Regions from separate parts of the Bacillus sp. PK3-037 genome, predicted to be linked through region 1. Evidence: a T-box and tRNA genes for the amino acid it is inferred to sense, from the RefSeq annotation. Region 1 holds a T-box; the other regions hold tRNA genes.
What was found. A T-box is a leader RNA that pairs with one kind of tRNA and senses whether it is charged. The one in region 1 lies ahead of valS (valine--tRNA ligase), so its partner is inferred to be a tRNA-Val.
Positions count from the first base shown of each region.

Region 2: it has a tRNA-Val gene. The T-box ahead of valS (valine--tRNA ligase) is inferred to sense a tRNA for this amino acid. The anticodon was not compared.
Region 3: it has a tRNA-Val gene. The T-box ahead of valS (valine--tRNA ligase) is inferred to sense a tRNA for this amino acid. The anticodon was not compared.

Region 1 is NZ_CP096408.1:1,400,393-1,405,604, reverse strand. It holds gene valS (valine--tRNA ligase) at 1-1,934, opposite strand, end outside; T-box leader at 1,994-2,216, opposite strand; gene M1D69_RS07160 (hypothetical protein) at 2,383-2,574, shown strand; gene cotN (spore coat protein CotN) at 2,594-3,619, opposite strand; gene M1D69_RS07150 (LysM peptidoglycan-binding domain-containing protein) at 3,652-5,212, opposite strand, start outside.
Region 2 is NZ_CP096408.1:3,186,498-3,191,709, forward strand. It holds gene M1D69_RS16410 (hypothetical protein) at 1-602, opposite strand, end outside; tRNA gene M1D69_RS16415 (tRNA-Leu) at 914-995, opposite strand; tRNA gene M1D69_RS16420 (tRNA-Leu) at 1,249-1,337, opposite strand; tRNA gene M1D69_RS16425 (tRNA-Cys) at 1,345-1,415, opposite strand; tRNA gene M1D69_RS16430 (tRNA-Gly) at 1,421-1,495, opposite strand; tRNA gene M1D69_RS16435 (tRNA-Gln) at 1,545-1,616, opposite strand; tRNA gene M1D69_RS16440 (tRNA-His) at 1,626-1,701, opposite strand; tRNA gene M1D69_RS16445 (tRNA-Trp) at 1,726-1,799, opposite strand; tRNA gene M1D69_RS16450 (tRNA-Tyr) at 1,805-1,889, opposite strand; tRNA gene M1D69_RS16455 (tRNA-Thr) at 1,911-1,983, opposite strand; tRNA gene M1D69_RS16460 (tRNA-Phe) at 1,989-2,064, opposite strand; tRNA gene M1D69_RS16465 (tRNA-Asp) at 2,077-2,153, opposite strand; tRNA gene M1D69_RS16470 (tRNA-Met) at 2,208-2,284, opposite strand; tRNA gene M1D69_RS16475 (tRNA-Val) at 2,292-2,367, opposite strand; tRNA gene M1D69_RS16480 (tRNA-Glu) at 2,377-2,448, opposite strand; tRNA gene M1D69_RS16485 (tRNA-Ser) at 2,483-2,574, opposite strand; tRNA gene M1D69_RS16490 (tRNA-Asn) at 2,580-2,654, opposite strand; rRNA gene rrf (5S ribosomal RNA) at 2,664-2,779, opposite strand; rRNA gene M1D69_RS16500 (23S ribosomal RNA) at 2,885-5,212, opposite strand, start outside.
Region 3 is NZ_CP096408.1:1,113,483-1,118,694, reverse strand. It holds gene glgB (1,4-alpha-glucan branching enzyme) at 1-780, opposite strand, end outside; tRNA gene M1D69_RS05790 (tRNA-Glu) at 1,012-1,083, opposite strand; tRNA gene M1D69_RS05785 (tRNA-Ser) at 1,088-1,178, opposite strand; tRNA gene M1D69_RS05780 (tRNA-Asn) at 1,182-1,256, opposite strand; tRNA gene M1D69_RS05775 (tRNA-Ile) at 1,274-1,350, opposite strand; tRNA gene M1D69_RS05770 (tRNA-Gly) at 1,366-1,439, opposite strand; tRNA gene M1D69_RS05765 (tRNA-His) at 1,449-1,524, opposite strand; tRNA gene M1D69_RS05760 (tRNA-Phe) at 1,546-1,621, opposite strand; tRNA gene M1D69_RS05755 (tRNA-Asp) at 1,634-1,710, opposite strand; tRNA gene M1D69_RS05750 (tRNA-Met) at 1,765-1,841, opposite strand; tRNA gene M1D69_RS05745 (tRNA-Ser) at 1,865-1,957, opposite strand; tRNA gene M1D69_RS05740 (tRNA-Ile) at 1,964-2,040, opposite strand; tRNA gene M1D69_RS05735 (tRNA-Met) at 2,043-2,119, opposite strand; tRNA gene M1D69_RS05730 (tRNA-Ala) at 2,141-2,213, opposite strand; tRNA gene M1D69_RS05725 (tRNA-Pro) at 2,219-2,295, opposite strand; tRNA gene M1D69_RS05720 (tRNA-Arg) at 2,311-2,387, opposite strand; tRNA gene M1D69_RS05715 (tRNA-Leu) at 2,397-2,482, opposite strand; tRNA gene M1D69_RS05710 (tRNA-Gly) at 2,497-2,571, opposite strand; tRNA gene M1D69_RS05705 (tRNA-Leu) at 2,577-2,663, opposite strand; tRNA gene M1D69_RS05700 (tRNA-Lys) at 2,674-2,749, opposite strand; tRNA gene M1D69_RS05695 (tRNA-Thr) at 2,787-2,862, opposite strand; tRNA gene M1D69_RS05690 (tRNA-Val) at 2,894-2,969, opposite strand; rRNA gene rrf (5S ribosomal RNA) at 2,992-3,107, opposite strand; rRNA gene M1D69_RS05680 (23S ribosomal RNA) at 3,162-5,212, opposite strand, start outside.

The DNA of each region.
Region 1 (5,212 bases):
TCGTCCCAAATAAAGTTATATAAATGGCGGCCGACTTCACCAAATTCATATTTATCAGCTAGCTGTGTCACACTTTCGATCGTTTCGTTTAAACGCGTTAAAATCCACTTGTCAGCTACTGATTTCTCACCTGAAAGATCAAGCTCATCATATGTCATGCCATCCATGTTCATTAATGCGAAACGAGAAGCGTTCCAAATTTTATTGGCAAAATTCCAAGTCGATTCCACTTTTTCATAGCTGAAACGAAGATCTTGGCCAGGAGAGCTTCCAGTCGCCAGGAAATAGCGAAGAGAATCGGCTCCGTACTTGTCAATCACGTCCATCGGATCGACACCGTTGCCAAGAGATTTACTCATTTTTCTGCCTTGCTCATCACGGATTAAGCCATGGATTAAAACATCTTTAAACGGACGTTCGCCAGTAAATTCAATCCCTTGGAAAATCATGCGTGACACCCAGAAGAAAATGATGTCGTAGCCTGTAACGAGAACGTCAGTCGGATAATAGCGTTTAAAGTCTTCAGCTGTCAAATCAGGCCAGCCCATAGTGGAGAAAGGCCAGAGCGCAGAACTGAACCATGTATCCAGCACGTCTGTATCCTGCTCCCAATTTTCGCTGTCCTCCGGCGCTTCAAGACCGACATATAACTCGCCTGTTTCTTTATGATACCAGGCAGGAATGCGGTGGCCCCACCATAATTGACGGGAAATACACCAGTCGCGGATATTTTCCATCCAATGCAAATACGTTTTTTCGAAGCGGTCAGGCACAAAGTTGACTTTTTCTTCTTTCTCCTGCAATTCAATTGCTGCATCAGCAAGCGGTTGCATGCGCACAAACCATTGGGTAGAAAGATAAGGCTCAACAACCGCTCCGCTTCGTTCACTATGTCCGACAGAGTGCAGATGGTCCTCGATTTTGAAGAGAACGCCTGCCTCCTGTAAATCTTTAACGAGCTTTTTGCGGCATTCAAAGCGATCCATGCCTTGATATTGCAGCGCATTTTCATTCATCGTGCCGTCTTCATTCATGACAAGAATGCGCTCTAAGTTATGGCGGTTGCCAAGCTCGAAGTCGTTCGGATCATGGGCAGGCGTAATTTTCACCGCACCTGAACCAAATTCCATATCAACATAGTCATCGCCGACAATCGGTATTTCACGATTTGTGATAGGCAGAATAACCGTTTTTCCGATAAGGTGCTTGTAGCGCTCATCTTCAGGGTGAACCGCAACGGCTGAATCACCAAGCATCGTTTCTGGACGTGTCGTCGCGATTTCAATTGAACCTGATCCGTCAGCAAGCGGATAGCTCATGTGATAAAACGCGCCTTGAACATCCTTGTAAATGACCTCAATGTCTGATAAAGCTGTTTTTGTTGCAGGGTCCCAATTTATGATGTATTCGCCTCTGTAGATCAAGCCTTTTTCATAAAGTTTGACGAACACTTCGCGAACCGCTCTGTTTAAGCCTTCATCAAGCGTAAAGCGTTCACGGGAATAATCAAGGCCAAGCCCTAATTTCGCCCACTGGCTGCGGATGAAGTCAGCATACTCTTCCTTCCACTTCCACGTTTCTTCAAGAAATTTCTCACGGCCTAAATCGTAACGGCTTGTGCCTTCTTCACGAAGTTTCGCTTCAACTTTAGCCTGTGTCGCGATGCCGGCGTGGTCCATACCCGGAAGCCACAGTACATCATACCCCTGCATGCGTTTCATTCTTGTTACAATGTCTTGCAGCGTGGTATCCCAAGCGTGGCCAAGGTGAAGCCTTCCTGTTACGTTTGGCGGCGGAATAACGACAGAGTACGGCTCCTTTGTCTGATCGCTGCCTGCTTCAAAAAACTTACCTTTTAGCCAAAAATCATATCGGTCTTTTTCAACTGCAGCCGGATCGTATTTCGTCGGCATTGTTTGTTCATTCGTTTCCATCATAACCCTCCAGCATGTTTAAAATGGCTGAGAACGAAAAAAGAGCCCTTCATCCTTGGGAAAAGGACGAAAAAGCTCTTTCGCGGTACCACCTTTTTTCATGAACTTTGTCAGTTCATGCGCTTCAACGGATAACGGGGGTTTCCCGAATTTCTCTACTCTTCTTTCAAGAAATTATGCTCCCGGGCGACCTTCCAATCAGACAACATAAGAAGCCTTTCAGCAAGCGGCTTCTCTCTCTGCATGCGTCTTTCTTGTACTCTTCCCGTTCTAAGCAGGTGTATCTATCAGCTCATTATATACTTTATTTATGTTCTTTATTATAGTAAAAGTGTTTTTGATTCGTCAATCATCTTTTCCAAAAATACTGCTTCCTATACAAGATGGGCAGGCACCTATTGACCAAGTATACATATGATGCTTGTAAATGCGTAGAGGAGGATGCACCGTGAAGAAACGTTTCAGCTCTTATTCCCTGCCGCCGTGGGTCAGGCAAATTCGGCTTGTATCCGCGCAAGTGATTATCCCGATTACGATTTTCCAAGGCATCAGAACCATTTTCTTTCCGACAACCTTTGATGTCTTGCTGCTCGCAATATTGATTCTGTTAGCCTGTGCGCTTCATTTGGAATGGATATAAACAAACAAGTCCGCGCCAATTAAGACGTGGACTCGTTTTCCGCCTGAAATTTTTTCTCTTGTTCAATTTGATGGATTTTCATCACAAACGGCTCAATATTTTTCATTTGCCAGTATGCCTTTAATAAGTGTGTACATTCATCTTTTTCACGCCGTCTTTTCCCGGTCTGATAGCGGTTCAGCACTTTGTACACCGCTTCCGGATAAGCCATGTAACTGAGAAAAAGACTGATTTCAGCCTCATGCAGAGGAAATGCTTTCGTATATGAATAAAACCAATCGACACACTCCGGACAAGCTTTTGGAAAACCGCTGAACATTCGTGTGTAAAAGCCGAGCAAGTCGTTATGCGGCGGCCCCACAGACGCTCTCTCAAAATTCGTAAAGTATCCGGTCCCTGCATCATTGTACAGAAAATGGTGAATAGACAGGCTGCCGTGGGTAATGACAACCCTTGAGGAGCCTTTTTCTTTTGCCGCTTCATACCAGTCCTTAATCCGCTCAAGCGCAAAGTTTACGGCGGAAATGGTTTCTGAAAAATAGGTTATAGCCTGCAATTCAAAGGGAGAAAGGTACCATTCTTTCTCAGCTCTGTCTACAAACTGTTCATAAATGACCTTTTGATTTTCCCACTTTTTTCTCGTTTGTTCATAGTGGCGTTCAATGTCTTCACGCCTGACCTTAATTTCCTGCGCAGTTCTCTCGTGAAGGCGGGCTGTTTCTCTAAATAGATAGGCATGTTTCTGATCCCGCTCTTCCTCTTGGTCAAATTGGAGCCAAGGCATTAAGTAATAGGAGTCTCCAGTTTGTACGCCCCCGGAGAAAAACTCTCCCCCATTTGTTCTGTAAATGGGAACAAAGGAATGAAAGCCTTTTTCCTCAATTGCCACCATTTGATCTGTAAAATGTTTGCCGCGAACCGATTTCATTTTTTTCAGCGCAAATACCCCATAATCTGAATACACTTTCCACACACGAGGACTGACTGGCTCAATAAATTGAGCCGTCAGTCCGTATTCCTGAAGAACCGATTGGACATCTTCCATTCCATTCACCACATTTTCCGATCGCTTACGGCTTACGCATGGCTGCTGTTGTATTGAGGGATATAAAGAATCTGCCCTGCTTTCAATTCATCATCCAGCGCCAAAGAATTCATCCTGATCAGCTGCTGGGAGGTAATGTCGTACCGTTCGCATAAACGTTCAATGGTATCTTCCTGCTGAACAATACAGATTTTCATTCTAGAAAACTCATCCTCTTCTCTTGTAAAGAGTTTTGTTAAATAAAGAGAATTATGATTTTCCTTTGTTTCAGTTTCCTTTGTTTGAGCAGCAGGAACAGCATCTGTTTCCTTCCTTTCAGGTTCGGAAGTGTCTGGCAGCTGGTAAGAATGAAAAGACGCCTCTTCCTCAGGTTCTTCAGGTGAAGGTGTTTTTCTCACTTCAATTTCAAAGCTTTCTTTCTTCTGCTCTTCTTCCTCCAGCAACTTAGGCGCTGAATAAAAGGAATGCTCTTCTGAATCTTGTTCCGGCAGGAAGGTACGGTAGGCCGGCGTAAGCTCTTCTTCCTGAGATTCCTCTTCAGCACTTATCTTTTGATTAAAATGCAGGGTTGGAACTGCTGCTTCTTCCTTTAAAAGTGCAGCTGGCGCTTCTTCCTGCTCTCTGCTTCCTTCTAAAGAAACAACGTCTTCACGTATAGTTTCCTGGACTTCCTCCGGTTGTTCTGCATCCTGTCGAGGTGCAGGCTCTATGTGATCCGATAGCTCCGATTCTGTTTTTTGGGATTCTTGACGCAAAGCATGCTCAAGAATAGGAGAATCTGGCTTTTCTGTTTTTTCTTCACCACGCTCAGCCTCTTGCTGAAGCTCAGCTTTTACAGCAAGTGATATTTCCGCCTCTGAAACAAGCGGTTCTGACAGTTCAGCCTGCTCTTCCTCCGCCTCTGCTTTTTCGCGGATCTCAATTCCTGAAGCAGCCTTTGGGGAATCTGCTTCTATTGTTTCCGCTTCCTCACGAAGCCCTGCCTCTGAAAGAATGAGCTCCGGCGGCTTCGCTTCTTCTGCCTTTATATCTTTGCTGTCCTCTGCTTTTAAAGCAGCTGATTCTGATCGTACAGTTTCTTTCTCTTCATTCGCCTGCTCTTCACGAAGCCTCGCTTCCGAGACAACAAGCTCTGGCGACTCGGCTGGCGCTTCTTCCGCTTTTATACCGCCAATGTCCTCTGCTTTTAAAGCCAATGGCGCTGACCGCTCAGCTTCTTCCTTTTCATCTGCTTGCTCTTCACGAAGCCTCGCTTCCGAGACAACAAGCTCTGGCGGCTCAGCTGGCGCTTCTTCCGCCTTTATACCGCCGCTGTCCTCCGCTTTTAAAGCCAATGGCGCTGACCGCTCAGCTTCTTTCTTTTCATTTTCCTGTTCTTCACGAAGCCTCGCTTCCGAGACAACAAGCTCTGGCGGCTCAACTGACGCTTCTTCTGCTTTTATACCGCCGCTGTCCTCCGCTTTTAAAGCCAATGGCGCTGACCGCTCAGCTTCTTTCTTTTCATTTTCCTGTTCTTCACGAAGCCTCGCTTCCGAGACAACAAGCTCTGGCGGCTCAGCTGGCGCTTCTTCCGCCTTTATACCACCGCTGTCC
Region 2 (5,212 bases), 1.8 Mb from region 1:
TGTTTCCTTAAACGCCAAGAAGGATGAATACTCTTAATTAATTTTGCCTCTCCAGCTAAAACCCTATCTGTCTCACTTGCAATTTCATCTAAGTGCTTTGCTAATAGGGAAACAACATCTGCGCGCTGGTCTTGTTCAAAACTTGGCACATCGCTACGCTTGGCAACTTCCCACTGCTTATTCCAATCAAGTATCCAGTTTCTACTCTCCTTTTCTGCTTCTGCTTCTGCCTTTAAGCTCAGTTGATAAAGTATAAAGCCCATTCGATATCGTTCTGTTTTTACTGTTCTCTCATCTTTTTCTAAACGAATTTCACGAATTAACCACCCAAAACGAATCCATTCATAGGTTTCAGCAGAAAGATCAACCTGCTTTTTCGTATTCGGACTTTTAAAACTGTTGGTTAGTTTTGTTGGAATTTTATCTATTCCCTGTAAGTCCGTATTAATCCCAACCATTAGCCTTGCAACAGTCCTTCTTGTTCTCGCCGTTCGCTTAATTACCGGTATATGAATAATGCCGTTCTCTTCCGATGCATCACTAACATGTAAACTCTCATTTTTTAATACAATATAGTATTGCAAATAATCTTGTAACTCCACAGAAACCAAGGTACAAACCTCCTCTATTATTCCTTTATTTTACCATGGGCCTAGGTGGTAGTACGATGGGATAGGAAGAGAGTATTAGGAATTCACTTAATGGTAAGTCGTAACCTATCTTTATTTGAACGAATATCCTTCATCTCATCCATTTCTTCACTTCCATTATTTTATCCATCGATGCAAACACATTTATGTAAATTAAAATTTTCAATACTGATTCTTTTATACTTATAATAGATCTTTTAACTATAACAAAAAAAGACAGGGAATTACTCCCTGTCTTTTTCGATAATAGTATTTAGATTATATACCGGTGGTCGGGGTCGAACCGACACTCCAGAAGGAACACGATTTTGAGTCGTGCGCGTCTGCCAATTCCGCCACACCGGCAAGTTTTACGTCGTATCTAACCGACGAATATAAATATATCATGGATATGATAAAGTGTCAATGTATTTTAAAAAGTTTTTTGGAAATATAATAATAAGAGGGGTTAAAGCGACTTTTCATGAAATACAGCCCAATGCTTACATTGACACTTTCATACAATAAAAAATGATCTACTTATGTAGATCATTGATATGATTAGCTTCATTATATTTTCAAGCACAAACACCAATTTAACTTATCAATTAAGTAAAATTGGTGCCGAGGGCCGGACTTGAACCGGCACGGTAGTCACCTACCGCAGGATTTTAAGTCCTGTGTGTCTGCCAATTCCACCACCCCGGCAAAAGAAAGGCGACACCCGGATTCGAACCGGGGATAAAGGTTTTGCAGACCTCTGCCTTACCACTTGGCTATGCCGCCGTAATTGGAGCGGAAGACGGGATTCGAACCCGCGACCCCCACCTTGGCAAGGTGGTGTTCTACCACTGAACTACTTCCGCATCTTAAGGGACTTAATACATTATATTCAATTGATATAAAAAAGTGAGACTGGGCTAGCTGGATTCGAACCAACGCATGACGGAGTCAAAGTCCGTTGCCTTACCGCTTGGCTATAGCCCAATGATAATATGGGGCGATTGATGGGAATCGAACCCACGAGTGCCAGAGCCACAATCTGGTGCGTTAACCACTTCGCCACAACCGCCATAATCTCAAGATGTCATAAATTTGGCAGGGGCAGTAGGAATCGAACCCACACCGGAGGTTTTGGAGACCTCTGTTCTACCGTTAAACTATGCCCCTATAAATGGTGGAGGGGGGCAGATTCGAACTGCCGAACCCTGAGGGAGCGGATTTACAGTCCGCCGCGTTTAGCCACTTCGCTACCCCTCCACATTAAGTTTTGAAAAACAGTGCCGGCAAGAGGACTTGAACCCCCAACCTACTGATTACAAGTCAGTTGCTCTACCAATTGAGCTACACCGGCATAGGTGGTGGCTCGGGACGGAATCGAACCGCCGACACACGGATTTTCAGTCCGTTGCTCTACCAACTGAGCTACCGAGCCTTATTATTTAAATGGCGGTCCGGACGGGACTCGAACCCGCGACCTCCTGCGTGACAGGCAGGCATTCTAACCAACTGAACTACCGGACCATTTTAATTTGGTTGCACCCTTCGGGTGCTCCTATTTAAAAGGATATATTTTTTTGGTTGCGGGGGCAGGATTTGAACCTGCGACCTTCGGGTTATGAGCCCGACGAGCTACCGAACTGCTCCACCCCGCGATGATAATGGTGGAGGATGACGGGCTCGAACCGCCGACCCTCTGCTTGTAAGGCAGATGCTCTCCCAGCTGAGCTAATCCTCCATCATATAATGACCCGTACGGGATTCGAACCCGTGTTACCGCCGTGAAAGGGCGGTGTCTTAACCGCTTGACCAACGGGCCCAGACTTTCAATTGTGATTATGTATAAATATCAGTGGCGGAGAGCAAGGGATTCGAACCCTTGAGACGGAGTTGACCGCCTACACGATTTCCAATCGTGCTCCTTCGACCACTCGGACAGCTCTCCAATAATGGCTCCGCAGGTAGGATTCGAACCTACGACCGATCGGTTAACAGCCGATAGCTCTACCACTGAGCTACTGCGGAATGAAGTCTGCCTGGCGATGTCCTACTCTCACAGGGGGAAACCCCCGACTACCATCGGCGCTGAAGAGCTTAACTTCCGTGTTCGGCATGGGAACGGGTGTGACCTCTTCGCCATCATCACCAGACAATTTCAGTGACATTTAACATTATACTATGTATATCTTGAAAAGTCAAGAGTTTTTTGAGATATTCTCTCAAAACTAGATAACAGGTGTGACATCATTAGACATTAGGTTAAGTCCTCGATCGATTAGTATCTGTCAGCTCCATGTGTCGCCACACTTCCACCTCAGACCTATCAACCTGATCATCTTTCAGGGATCTTACTTCCTTACGGAATGGGAAATCTCATCTTGAGGGGGGCTTCATGCTTAGATGCTTTCAGCACTTATCCCGTCCGCACATAGCTACCCAGCGATGCCCTTGGCAGAACAACTGGTACACCAGCGGTGCGTCCATCCCGGTCCTCTCGTACTAAGGACAGCTCCTCTCAAATTTCCTGCGCCCGCGACGGATAGGGACCGAACTGTCTCACGACGTTCTGAACCCAGCTCGCGTACCGCTTTAATGGGCGAACAGCCCAACCCTTGGGACCGACTACAGCCCCAGGATGCGATGAGCCGACATCGAGGTGCCAAACCTCCCCGTCGATGTGGACTCTTGGGGGAGATAAGCCTGTTATCCCCGGGGTAGCTTTTATCCGTTGAGCGATGGCCCTTCCATGCGGAACCACCGGATCACTAAGCCCGACTTTCGTCCCTGCTCGACTTGTAGGTCTCGCAGTCAAGCTCCCTTGTGCCTTTACACTCTGCGAATGATTTCCAACCATTCTGAGGGAACCTTTGGGCGCCTCCGTTACCTTTTAGGAGGCGACCGCCCCAGTCAAACTGCCCACCTGACACTGTCTCCCCGCCCGATAAGGGCGGCGGGTTAGAAGGTCAATACAGCCAGGGTAGTATCCCACCGATGCCTCCACCGAAGCTGGCGCTCCGGTTTCCAAGGCTCCTACCTATCCTGTACAAGCTGTACCAACATTCAATATCAGGCTGCAGTAAAGCTCCACGGGGTCTTTCCGTCCTGTCGCGGGTAACCTGCATCTTCACAGGTACTATAATTTCACCGAGTCTCTCGTTGAGACAGTGCCCAGATCGTTGCGCCTTTCGTGCGGGTCGGAACTTACCCGACAAGGAATTTCGCTACCTTAGGACCGTTATAGTTACGGCCGCCGTTTACTGGGGCTTCAATTCGCACCTTCGCTTACGCTAAGCGCTCCTCTTAACCTTCCAGCACCGGGCAGGCGTCAGCCCCTATACTTCGCCTTACGGCTTCGCAGAGACCTGTGTTTTTGCTAAACAGTCGCCTGGGCCTATTCACTGCGGCTCTCTCGGGCTTGCACCCTAACAGAGCACCCCTTCTCCCGAAGTTACGGGGTCATTTTGCCGAGTTCCTTAACGAGAGTTCTCTCGATCACCTTAGGATTCTCTCCTCGCCTACCTGTGTCGGTTTGCGGTACGGGCACCTCTCACCTCGCTAGAGGCTTTTCTTGGCAGTGTGGAATCAGGAACTTCGCTACTATATTTCGCTCGCCATCACAGCTCAGCCTTATGGGAAACGGATTTGCCTATTTCCCAGCCTAACTGCTTGGACGCGGATATCCAATACCGCGCTTACCCTATCCTCCTGCGTCCCCCCATTGCTCAAATGGTGAGGAGGTGGTACAGGAATATCAACCTGTTGTCCATCGCCTACGCCTTTCGGCCTCGGCTTAGGTCCCGACTAACCCTGAGCGGACGAGCCTTCCTCAGGAAACCTTAGGCATTCGGTGGAGGGGATTCTCACCCCTCTTTCGCTACTCATACCGGCATTCTCACTTCTAAGCGCTCCACCAGTCCTTCCGGTCTGGCTTCACAGCCCTTAGAACGCTCTCCTACCACTGTTCGAAGAACAGTCCGCAGCTTCGGTGATACGTTTAGCCCCGGTACATTTTCGGCGCAGAGTCACTCGACCAGTGAGCTATTACGCACTCTTTAAATGGTGGCTGCTTCTAAGCCAACATCCTGGTTGTCTAAGCAACTCCACATCCTTTTCCACTTAACGTATACTTTGGGACCTTAGCTGGCGGTCTGGGCTGTTTCCCTTTCGACTACGGATCTTATCACTCGCAGTCTGACTCCCAAGGATAAGTCATTGGCATTCGGAGTTTGACTGAATTCGGTAACCCGGTAGGGGCCCCTAGTCCAATCAGTGCTCTACCTCCAAGACTCTTACCTTGAGGCTAGCCCTAAAGCTATTTCGGAGAGAACCAGCTATCTCCAGGTTCGATTGGCATTTCACCCCTACCCACACCTCATCCCCGCACTTTTCAACGTGCGTGGGTTCGGGCCTCCATTCAGTGTTACCTGAACTTCACCCTGGACATGGGTAGATCACCTGGTTTCGGGTCTACGACCACGTACTCATGCGCCCTATTCAGACTCGCTTTCGCTGCGGCTCCGCATCTTCTGCTTAACCTTGCACGGGATCGTAACTCGCCGGTTCATTCTACAAAAGGCACGCCA
Region 3 (5,212 bases), 290 kb from region 1:
AAGAGGCGCTCCATCAAACATATAAAGCCCATGCGAATCTTTACAAAAATGTCCGGGGACCCAATCAAGTATGACGCCGATGTTTGCCTGATGGCATTCATCAACAAACCTCATCAAATCATGTGGCGTGCCAAATCGGCTTGTCGGGCTGTAATACCCCGTTGCTTGATAACCCCAGGAACGATCGTACGGATGTTCATAAACGGGCAGCAGCTCGATATGGGTAAATCCCTGCTCTTTGATATAAGGAATAAGAGACTGGCCTAATTCTTCATAGGAGTAAAGCGTGCCATCGGGATGCTTCTTCCATGAACCAAGATGAAGCTCATAAATAAAAACCGGCTTTTCATATATCGTTTTAGCTTTCTGCTTCTTCTGCCACTTTTGATCATGCCAGCTGTACCCTGCAAGATCGTAAGTAAGAGACGCCGTATTCGGTCTTACTTCTGAATAAAAAGCATACGGGTCTGCCTTCAGCATGGTCTCTCCGCTATTTGTCACGATTTCATACTTATATCGTTCCTCTTCTTTCAAACCTGGAACAAATAACGTCCAAATGCCATGAGCATTAACTTTCTGCATAACATGAAGCTCACCTGACCAACTGTTAAAATCTCCAGCCACTCGAACTTCTGACGCATGAGGCGCCCACACACAAAATTCATACCCGCTTTGGCCATTCAGCTCGCGATTATGCGAGCCAAACAGCTGATAGCTTTTAAACAGACTGCCTTCGTGAAAAAGATAAACATCATGTGCTGTTGGGCTGGCAGCGGCCATGTAATCATCCTTTCTGACATCATAGTTTTCATTTATATTATTTATTCGTAGAAATAAAAAAAAGCCCTTTCTAGAAAGCGCTTATATTTATTGACATAAAACTTCATTTTCTGAAGAAAAACAAAAGATTTGGAGTTTTTTGTTGTAAATTTGATATAGAATAAAAAACAAAATCAGATGCATATCATTTAGAAAACAAAAAAACCTTGCAGGATATGCAAGGTTTCAGGATGACCCGTACGGGATTCGAACCCGTGTTACCGCCGTGAAAGGGCGGTGTCTTAACCGCTTGACCAACGGGCCGTCATGGCGGAGAAGGAGGGATTTGAACCCTCGCGCCGCTTACACGACCTACACCCTTAGCAGGGGCGCCTCTTCAGCCACTTGAGTACTTCTCCATATGGCTCCACAGGCAGGATTCGAACCTGCGACCGATCGGTTAACAGCCGATAGCTCTACCACTGAGCTACTGTGGAACGTAAAAGTCATGGTATGGTGGGCCTGAATGGACTCGAACCATCGACCTCACGCTTATCAGGCGTGCGCTCTAACCAGCTGAGCTACAGGCCCATGACGATATAGAAATGGAGCGGGTGATGGGAATCGAACCCACGACATCAGCTTGGAAGGCTGAGGTTTTACCACTAAACTACACCCGCAATTTTATTTGGGGCGATTGATGGGAATCGAACCCACGAATGCCAGAGCCACAATCTGGTGCGTTAACCACTTCGCCACAACCGCCAAAATATATATATTTGTAAATGGTGGCTCGGGACGGAATCGAACCGCCGACACACGGATTTTCAGTCCGTTGCTCTACCAACTGAGCTACCGAGCCTTATTATTTAAATGGCGGTCCGGACGGGACTCGAACCCGCGACCTCCTGCGTGACAGGCAGGCATTCTAACCAACTGAACTACCGGACCATTTTAATTTGTTGCACCCATCGGGCACTCCTTATTTAAAAGGATATATTTGTTTGGTTGCGGGGGCAGGATTTGAACCTGCGACCTTCGGGTTATGAGCCCGACGAGCTACCGAACTGCTCCACCCCGCGATGATAAAATGTAAGAATATATATGGCGGAGGAAGAGGGATTCGAACCCCCGCGGGCTTTGACACCCCTGTCGGTTTTCAAGACCGATCCCTTCAGCCAGACTTGGGTATTCCTCCGTATTGTGGTGGACCTTGTAGGACTCGAACCTACGACCGGACGGTTATGAGCCGTCTGCTCTAACCAACTGAGCTAAAGGTCCTTTGGTAGCGGCGGAGGGGATCGAACCCCCGACCTCACGGGTATGAACCGTACGCTCTAGCCAGCTGAGCTACACCGCCAAATCATATATTGAAATCAAGTGGAGCCTAGCGGGATCGAACCGCTGACCTCCTGCGTGCAAAGCAGGCGCTCTCCCAGCTGAGCTAAGGCCCCAAGAATGGTCGGGAAGACAGGATTCGAACCTGCGACCCCATGGTCCCAAACCATGTGCTCTACCAAGCTGAGCTACTTCCCGATTTCATGTAGATCATGGCGCGCCCGAGAGGAGTCGAACCCCTAACCTTTTGATCCGTAGTCAAACGCTCTATCCAATTGAGCTACGGGCGCAAATTATAATGCCGAGGGCCGGACTTGAACCGGCACGGTAGTCACCTACCGCAGGATTTTAAGTCCTGTGTGTCTGCCAATTCCACCACCCCGGCGTGGATGGTATAGTTGGAGCGGAAGACGGGATTCGAACCCGCGACCCCCACCTTGGCAAGGTGGTGTTCTACCACTGAACTACTTCCGCAGAAATGGTGCGGATGAAGGGACTTGAACCCCCACGTCTGTAAAGACACTAGAGCCTGATTCTAGCGCGTCTGCCAATTCCGCCACATCCGCAACATATAAATGGTGAGCCATGAAGGACTCGAACCTTCGACCCTCTGATTAAAAGTCAGATGCTCTACCAACTGAGCTAATGGCTCTTCTTACAAGAGACTTGAATATTATAACATATAAAAGTGGTGCCGGCAAGAGGACTTGAACCCCCAACCTACTGATTACAAGTCAGTTGCTCTACCAATTGAGCTACACCGGCTCATATGTAAACATATTATGTATAGTAAGAATGGTGGAGGATGACGGGCTCGAACCGCCGACCCTCTGCTTGTAAGGCAGATGCTCTCCCAGCTGAGCTAATCCTCCATAATTGCACTACCGTGCAACTGCTTGGCGGCGTCCTACTCTCACAGGGGGAAACCCCCGACTACCATCGGCGCTGAAGAGCTTAACTTCCGTGTTCGGCATGGGAACGGGTGTGACCTCTTCGCTATCGCCACCAAACAATTTGAGAGTGTTCTCTCAAAACTAGATAACAGGTGTGACATCATTAGACATTAGGTTAAGTCCTCGATCGATTAGTATCTGTCAGCTCCATGTGTCGCCACACTTCCACCTCAGACCTATCAACCTGATCATCTTTCAGGGATCTTACTTCCTTGCGGAATGGGAAATCTCATCTTGAGGGGGGCTTCATGCTTAGATGCTTTCAGCACTTATCCCGTCCGCACATAGCTACCCAGCGATGCCCTTGGCAGAACAACTGGTACACCAGCGGTGCGTCCATCCCGGTCCTCTCGTACTAAGGACAGCTCCTCTCAAATTTCCTGCGCCCGCGACGGATAGGGACCGAACTGTCTCACGACGTTCTGAACCCAGCTCGCGTACCGCTTTAATGGGCGAACAGCCCAACCCTTGGGACCGACTACAGCCCCAGGATGCGATGAGCCGACATCGAGGTGCCAAACCTCCCCGTCGATGTGGACTCTTGGGGGAGATAAGCCTGTTATCCCCGGGGTAGCTTTTATCCGTTGAGCGATGGCCCTTCCATGCGGAACCACCGGATCACTAAGCCCGACTTTCGTCCCTGCTCGACTTGTAGGTCTCGCAGTCAAGCTCCCTTGTGCCTTTACACTCTGCGAATGATTTCCAACCATTCTGAGGGAACCTTTGGGCGCCTCCGTTACCTTTTAGGAGGCGACCGCCCCAGTCAAACTGCCCACCTGACACTGTCTCCCCGCCCGATAAGGGCGGCGGGTTAGAAGGTCAATACAGCCAGGGTAGTATCCCACCGATGCCTCCACCGAAGCTGGCGCTCCGGTTTCCAAGGCTCCTACCTATCCTGTACAAGCTGTACCAACATTCAATATCAGGCTGCAGTAAAGCTCCACGGGGTCTTTCCGTCCTGTCGCGGGTAACCTGCATCTTCACAGGTACTATAATTTCACCGAGTCTCTCGTTGAGACAGTGCCCAGATCGTTGCGCCTTTCGTGCGGGTCGGAACTTACCCGACAAGGAATTTCGCTACCTTAGGACCGTTATAGTTACGGCCGCCGTTTACTGGGGCTTCAATTCGCACCTTCGCTTACGCTAAGCGCTCCTCTTAACCTTCCAGCACCGGGCAGGCGTCAGCCCCTATACTTCGCCTTACGGCTTCGCAGAGACCTGTGTTTTTGCTAAACAGTCGCCTGGGCCTATTCACTGCGGCTCTCTCGGGCTTGCACCCTAACAGAGCACCCCTTCTCCCGAAGTTACGGGGTCATTTTGCCGAGTTCCTTAACGAGAGTTCTCTCGATCACCTTAGGATTCTCTCCTCGCCTACCTGTGTCGGTTTGCGGTACGGGCACCTCTCACCTCGCTAGAGGCTTTTCTTGGCAGTGTGGAATCAGGAACTTCGCTACTATATTTCGCTCGCCATCACAGCTCAGCCTTATGGGAAACGGATTTGCCTATTTCCCAGCCTAACTGCTTGGACGCGGATATCCAATACCGCGCTTACCCTATCCTCCTGCGTCCCCCCATTGCTCAAATGGTGAGGAGGTGGTACAGGAATATCAACCTGTTGTCCATCGCCTACGCCTTTCGGCCTCGGCTTAGGTCCCGACTAACCCTGAGCGGACGAGCCTTCCTCAGGAAACCTTAGGCATTCGGTGGAGGGGATTCTCACCCCTCTTTCGCTACTCATACCGGCATTCTCACTTCTAAGCGCTCCACCAGTCCTTCCGGTCTGGCTTCACAGCCCTTAGAACGCTCTCCTACCACTGTTCGAAGAACAGTCCGCAGCTTCGGTGATACGTTTAGCCCCGGTACATTTTCGGCGCAGAGTCACTCGACCAGTGAGCTATTACGCACTCTTTAAATGGTGGCTGCTTCTAAGCCAACATCCTGGTTGTCTAAGCAACTCCACATCCTTTTCCACTTAACGTATACTTTGGGACCTTAGCTGGCGGTCTGGGCTGTTTCCCTTTCGACTACGGATCTTATCACTCGCAGTCTGACTCCCAAGGATAAGTCATTGGCATTCGGAGTTTGACTGAATTCGGTAACCCGGTAGGGGCCCCTAGTCCAATCAGTGCTCTACCTCCAAGACTCTTACCTTGAGGCTAGCC